One region of the Streptomyces sp. NPDC006174 genome, then DNA from elsewhere that is predicted to be linked to it. Evidence: riboswitches for the same ligand, from Rfam matches in the RefSeq annotation. Region 1 holds a riboswitch; each other region holds the start of a gene.
The links. A riboswitch is a leader RNA that binds a small molecule or an ion and turns the genes downstream of it on or off. The one in region 1 is predicted to bind cobalamin.
Positions count from the first base shown of each region.

Region 2: it holds a riboswitch for cobalamin, as region 1 does, so the genes downstream of both, metE (5-methyltetrahydropteroyltriglutamate--homocysteine S-methyltransferase) here and ABZ267_RS09415 (ABC transporter substrate-binding protein) in region 1, are expected to answer to the same signal.
Region 3: it holds a riboswitch for cobalamin, as region 1 does, so the genes downstream of both, ABZ267_RS14940 (cobalamin biosynthesis protein) here and ABZ267_RS09415 (ABC transporter substrate-binding protein) in region 1, are expected to answer to the same signal.

Region 1 covers NZ_JBEXTJ010000003.1:416,294-418,457, forward strand. The annotation lists gene ABZ267_RS09410 (iron chelate uptake ABC transporter family permease subunit) at 1-134, opposite strand, end outside; partial or broken gene ABZ267_RS09415 (ABC transporter substrate-binding protein) at 164-991, opposite strand; cobalamin riboswitch at 1,052-1,237, opposite strand; gene ABZ267_RS09420 (beta-ketoacyl-[acyl-carrier-protein] synthase family protein) at 1,342-2,164, opposite strand, start outside.
Region 2 covers NZ_JBEXTJ010000008.1:337,068-339,231, forward strand. The annotation lists gene ABZ267_RS20845 (VOC family protein) at 1-125, opposite strand, end outside; gene ABZ267_RS20850 (hypothetical protein) at 301-498, opposite strand; cobalamin riboswitch at 752-968, shown strand; gene metE (5-methyltetrahydropteroyltriglutamate--homocysteine S-methyltransferase) at 1,130-2,164, shown strand, end outside.
Region 3 covers NZ_JBEXTJ010000006.1:55,336-57,499, reverse strand. The annotation lists gene ABZ267_RS14940 (cobalamin biosynthesis protein) at 1-910, opposite strand, end outside; cobalamin riboswitch at 1,036-1,169, opposite strand; gene ABZ267_RS14935 (hypothetical protein) at 1,317-1,556, opposite strand; gene ABZ267_RS14930 (inorganic phosphate transporter) at 1,569-2,164, opposite strand, start outside.

The DNA.
Region 1 (2,164 bases):
AGCAGGAGCAGGAGTCCGCCGGTCCAGATCAGCGCCTGGACCGGCGCGCCGACCCGCCGTACGTCAGTGGGCCGCTCCACCGTCAGGCTGTCGCTCACACCGCGAGCCTTCACCGTCGGATTCCCGCCGCTCACCCCGCGAGTCCGAAGTCGCGCAGCCCGGCGGCGACGGTCTCCCAGCTGATCTGGGGCCATTCGTCGTGGGTGTCGTCGAAGACGTTCTTCGCGCCGAGTTCCTTGGTGATGACACCGGGCGCGCCGCAGCAGCCGGCGAGGTAGGGAGCCTTGGAGTCGGAGAACCAGTAGAGGAGCGAGGTCTTCGAGGCGTCGATGCCGTCGGTGGCCTTCGCCGCCCGGGCCCGGAGCTTCTTCACCAGGGCGTCGTCGCGCTCGGGGACGCCGAACACCTGGGACAGTTCGCGGACTTCGGTGTAGACGCTGTCCATGGTGAGCGGTGCGGTACGGGCTCCGTCACCGCCGCCGCTGTTGTCCTTGCCGGTGCAGTCGGCAGGCGAGACGTAGGCGGGGACGCCGAGCTTCTCGAACTGTTCGCGCGGTGCGACGCCGCCCTTGGCGAGCGTGGAGGCGAAGGAGGCGGAGAGGAAGTCGGGCTCCTTGTCGAGGACCCTCTCCGAGGAGGGCCGGTTCTCCGAGATGCGCTCGACGCTCCTGTTGGCCTTCTCCAGGCCCTTCATCACCGGGTCGCTCCAGGTCGCGGTGCCCGCGAGCCGGTCGGCGAGGCCGAGCGAGAGGAGGATCTCCGTCGATTCCTGGTCGACCGGGACGGCCCGCTGAGGCGGCGCCTTCACGGTGATAGTGCGCCCGCAGTTCTTGAGGGTGAGCGGGAAGCCGTCGGCCTTGGCGCCGCCACCGCGGCCGCCGTCGTCGGCGGAGAAGGTGGTTCCGCTTCCGCCGCAGGCGGTGAGGAGGACGACGCCGGCCGCGAGGAGGACGGCGGTGCGTATCGGTGCGGGGGTGGCCTTGGACAGCACGGAGGACCTAGGTGTCTCCGGGCCCAGCCGCGGAGCCCGTCGTACGGTCCCGTGCCCCGGGTGCGGAGCGCGGGTGCCAGCAGGTCTTCGGACTCGGGTTCGTCCGGACGGAACGCCTTCCCGGAGAGCATGCGCTCCAGTGGCCGTGGCCCCGCCCGTCCCCCTCACCGCTGCGCGTCAGTTCCGGTCTCGCACCGGATTCCCTGACCCCGTCGCTGGGGTTCGACTGGCCCCGGCAAGCTATCACGGGTCTTCGTGCAGCTCAGAGCCGGTGCGGGACCGCTTCTTCGGTCGGGCCGGTGCGGCGCGGGATCGTCCCGCCGCACCGGCCCGGCAGCCGGCGGAGCGGCTTATGGAGCCTGGAGCGCGATCACCGCGTTCTGTCCGCCGAATCCGAAGGAGTGGCTGACGGCCCGTCGTACGGGCATCTCACGCGGGACCTTGGTGACGCAGTCGATGGCGAAGCCAGGATCCGGGGCGTCCAGGTTGGCGATCGGCGGGACGATGCCGTGCTGGAGTGTCAGGACGGTCAGTCCCGCCTCGATGGCTCCGGCCGCGCCCATGCAGTGGCCCAGTACGCCCTTGGGAGCGGTGACGGGCGGCCGGTGCGGGTAGGCCCTGCCGATGAGAGCGGCTTCCGTCGCGTCGTTCAGTGGAGTCGAGGTGCCGTGCGCGTTGACGTGGTCGACGTCCTCGGCGCGCCAGCCCGCGTCGGCCAGCGCCGTGTCGACGGCGGCCTCGGCGACCGCACCGGAAGGATGCGGAGAGGTCGGGTGGTGGGCGTCGGTCGTGGCGCCGGTGCCGGCGAGCAGCGCTCGGGGGGCCGCTCCTCTGGCACGGGCGTCCTCGGCCCGTTCCAGGACCATGATCGCGGCGCCTTCGCCCATGACGAGCCCGGCCCGGTCGGCGGCGAAGGGGCGGCAGAGGCGGGCGGGGTCCCCGTCCTCGTGCCGCAGCGCCGCCGCGCCCGAGCGGGCGAAGCCGGTCATGGCGACCGGGAAGACGATCGACTCGGTGGCTCCGGCGATCGCGATGTCGCACTGGCCGAGCGCCAGCATGTCGCGGGCCACGGAGAGTGCGGTCACACCGGAGGAGCAGGCCGTGCACGGGGCCAGGCTGGGGCCGGTGGCCTTCATCTGAATGGCGATCTCGGCCGCGGGCATGCTCGGGATG
Region 2 (2,164 bases), on a different contig from region 1:
CAGACGTACGGGCCGGTGCGGTCCACCACCGGCCTGCCGAGCAGCTCGGACCAGAACGCGGCCAGCAGCTCCGGGTCGGCGGCGTCGATGACGAGGGCGTTGATCTGTACGCGTACATCAGCCATGCCCCGATTCTCCCTCCGGCGGCGGACGGCCGACAACCGCCGACCGGCCCTCAGCTGTCGGGCCCCGGCCCGCGAGCGGGGGCCCGGACCGGTGAGCGGGTCACGTGACACAGGGCCGCGGGTCGCGTCGAGGCGCGGCGGCCGCCCGCGCCTCGTCGTCGGACCCGGTCGGAGGTCAGCTGCGGGACTCGTGCGCCCGGATCACGCCGAGCCCATGACCGAGGCTCGGGCACTCGGCGGTCAGGTCGTTGCCCCGCACCAGATAGTTGTGCACGCGCCCGTCGGTGGGCCGTTCGACGGCCCGGTACAGGGTGCCGTTCACCGTGATCGTCCAGTCGTCGCCGTCCTGGGCCCACCCGACTGTCTTCTTCATATGGCGCTTCCCTCACTCGTCGCCGCCGCGGGTCGGCGGCTGGGTATTGGCAAGAAGAACGGCCTGTGACGCTCTGTGGTTCCGGTTCGCCTACGCCATTCGGTTACATCTGCGTCACCATGCCCGCACGATCTGACCAGAAGTCAGCGAACCGGCGAAGAGGAGCCGAACCCGCCACCACTCGTTCGGAGTCCGTGTCTCATATCGCCGTCCGAAGAGTGAACAACGGTGTGCGCCCGGCGGCCATCCGCTTAGGGTGGCCGGTGCAGCTGGTTCGCCCTGTCCGCCAGACAGGGTGTCGTAAGAGGGAACCCGGTGGGAATCCGGGACTGCCCCGCAGCGGTGAGTGGGAACGACCGCCGTCATACGCACTGGGCCCGGCCGGGTCTGGGAAGCGACGGCCAGTAGGTGTCTGCCTCCGGCAGACGTGCCCGCGAGTCCGAAGACCTGCCCGTTGCCCGCACGCGACCGTTCGCGTGCGGAGTTCCCGGTGACCTCGTGGGCGGGTCGGCGTAACCGTCAGGCGGACGGACACGGGCAACGTGTCGTGCTTCCGCCCGATTTCGTCACCCCTTCGCGTCCGCGTTCCGTCCCGGGAACAGCTGGAGACATGCTCGCGAAGGAGAGTCACGTGACAGCGAAGCCCGCAGCCGCGGCAGCACGGGCCACCGTGTACGGCTACCCCCGCCAGGGTCGGAACCGTGAACTGAAGAAGGCCATCGAGGGCTACTGGAAGGGCCGCGTCGACGCGGACACTCTCCGGCGGACCGCCGCCGAACTGCGCAGGGGAACCTGGCAGCGGCTCGCCGAGGCCGGAGTCCACGAGGTGCCGACCGGTGATTTCTCGCACTACGACCACGTCCTGGACACCAGCGTCATGGTCGGCGCTGTCCCCGCGCGGCACCGCGAGGCGGTCCAGGCGGACGCCCTCGACGGCTACTTCGCCATGGCCCGCGGCACGCAGGACGTGGCGCCGCTGGAGATGACCAAGTGGTTCGACACCAACTACCACTACCTGGTACCCGAGTTGCGCCCGGACACGGTGTTCACCGCCGACTCCGCCAAGCAGGTCGCCGAGTTCAAGGAGGCCCTCGCGCTCGGCCACACCCCGCGCCCGGTCCTCGTCGGACCCGTCACCTACCTCCTGCTCGCCAAGGCGGCCCCCGGTGTCGCCGCCGACTTCGAGCCGCTGACCCTCCTGGACCGGCTGCTTCCCGTGTACGCCGAAGTCCTCGCCGACCTCCGGGCCGCCGGCGCCGAGTGGGTCCAGCTGGACGAGCCCGCGCTCGTCCAGGACCGCACCCCGGCCGAGCTGAACGCCGCCGCCCGCACCTACCGCGAGCTCGGTGGTCTCACCGACCGTTCCAAGCTGCTGGTCGCCTCCTACTTCGGACGGCTCGGCGAAGCGCTGCCGGTGCTCGCCAAGTCGCCGGTGGAGGGGCTCGCGCTGGACTTCACCGAGTCCGGCGCCGCGAACCTCGCCGACCTCGCGGCGGCCGGCGGACTGCCCGGCAAGCGCCTGGTCGCGGGCGTCGTCAACGGCCGCAACATCTGGATCAACGACTACGAGAAGTCGCTCGCCACCCTCGGCACGCTCCTCGGCCTCGCGGACCACGTCGACGTCTCCGCCTCCTCCTCCCTCCTCCACGTCCCGCTGGACGCCCGG
Region 3 (2,164 bases), on a different contig from region 1:
CCACGCACACGCCGAGGGCCAGCACACTCACCCGCCGCGACAGCCGCACCGCGCGTTCGATGTCGGCGCTGCGGACCTCCTGGCCCGACGCACCGTTCAGCACCGGCCGGTGCTCGACGCGCCCGGCGTACGCCAGCGTCCCGCCGAGCCGTACGCCGAGCGCTCCCGCGAACGCGGCCTCCACCGGTCCCGCGTTCGGGCTCGGATGGCGCCCCGCGTCCGCCTTCCAGGCGCGTACGGCCTCCGAAGGGCGCCCGCCGGCCACCACGGCCAGCGCGGCCGTCAGCCGGGCGCCGGGCCATCCCGCCACGTCGTCCAGGCGGGCCGAGGCCCAGCCGTAACGGCGGTGACGAGGCGACTTGTGACCGACCATCGCGTCCAGCGTGTTCACGGCCCGGAAGCCGACGAGCCCCGGAACCCCGCCGATCGCGCCCCACACCAGCGCGCCGACGACGGCGTCCGAGGTGTTCTCCGCGACCGACTCCACGACGGCGCGGGCGATCTGGGGCCCGTCCAGGGCCTGCGGATCGCGCCCGCACAGGTGCGGCAGCCGCTCCCGGGCCACCTCCAGGTCACCGGCGGCCAGCGCACCGCCGATGGCCCGGGCCTCCCGGCCCAGCGACGTGCCGCCGACGACCGACCAGGTGGTGGCGGCCGTCAGCGCGACGGCGAGCGCGGGACGGTTCCGTACGGCACGGGCGGCCAGCGCGGCGGCTCCTACGGCGCCTCCGGCGCAGAGCAGCGTGTGCAGCGCGCCCCGGCCCCGGTCGTCACGCCACAGCAGGGACTCCACCCGCGCGGCGGCCCGGCCGAACCCGGCGACAGGATGCCTGCGGCGCGGATCGCCGAGAGCCGCGTCGGCGATCAGCCCGGCGGTGGCGCCGTACGCGAAGACGCGATCGACACGCACGGTTCAGCCCGCCGTGGGCAGAGGCGTTCCGGCACGAAGAGGTACAGGATGCGGCGCACGGCGGCCGGGCATGGCTTATGTCCTCACTCAGGGTCCGCGCCCTGGTTCGACGTGACCGGCGACAAGAGTCTCCTGGCTTCCGGATCCGCGCTTCCCCCGGCCTTCCAGCCCTCGTCGCGAGGGCCGTGACATCCGGTGTGGGGGAGTGCTCCCCGGTGACAGTGGCGGGACCGCGCCGGATTCGCACCGGCTTCCTCTTCTGTCGCCGTAAATGGCTCCGGCAGTCCACCACGCTGCGAGAACGGCCGTCAACTTGCTGTTGACCTGCGGAGCCCCGGTGTGCGCAGACGCACATCGGGCCGGACACACGGTGGTGTGTCCGGCCCGAAGGAACGTGTCGGTGCGGTCAGGCGACGATCAGATAGATCCCGTACGCGACCGCCGCCACGCACGCCGCGAAGCAGGCGTACGCGCCGGTGCGCGCCAGCGCGGCCGTACCGCCGGTGGCGCCGCCGGTGGCACCGCCGGCCGGGGCCGACAGCTTGGAGAGGGCGACGATGCCCAGGGTGAAGAGGCCGACCAGTGCGACGGTGACCACGAGACTGACACCGAAGACGGAGGCGAGAGCTGCCCAGTCGATTTTCATACGGATCTGTCCTTACACCGTGGCCGCGGGGCGGGGCGTGTCGTCGGGTGCCGCGGCCGGGGCCGGGATGGTGGTCGAGAGCTCGGAGACCGCGCCGGCGGTGGGCGGCGGAGCGACCGCGGCCATGGCGGTGGTGACGATGCCCTGCGGCTCGTCCGCCGTCGCGTCGTCGGTGTCGTTGACGTTGGTGTGGTCGACCGGCTGGCGGCGCGAGGCCAGCCAGATGGCGAAGGAGCCGCCGATCAGGATGACCGCCGTGACGGCGATGCCCCAGGGGCCCTGCTTGGTGAGGAACTCGGCGCCCGCGCCGACCAGACCCGCGGCCGGGAGCGTGAGGCCCCAGGCGACGAACATCCGGGTGGCGGTGGACCAGCGGACCACGCCGCCCTTGCGGCCGAGGCCCGCGCCCATCACGGCACCCGAGCAGGACTGGGTGGTGGAGAGCGAGAAGCCGAGGTGCGAGGAGGCCAGGATGACGGTCGCCGCGCTGGTCTGGGCGGCGAAGCCCTGCGGCGGCCGGAGGTCGGTGAGGCCCTTGCCCATGGTGCGGATGATGCGCCAGCCGCCGAGGTAGGTGCCGAGCGCGATGGCGATACCGGCCGAGACGA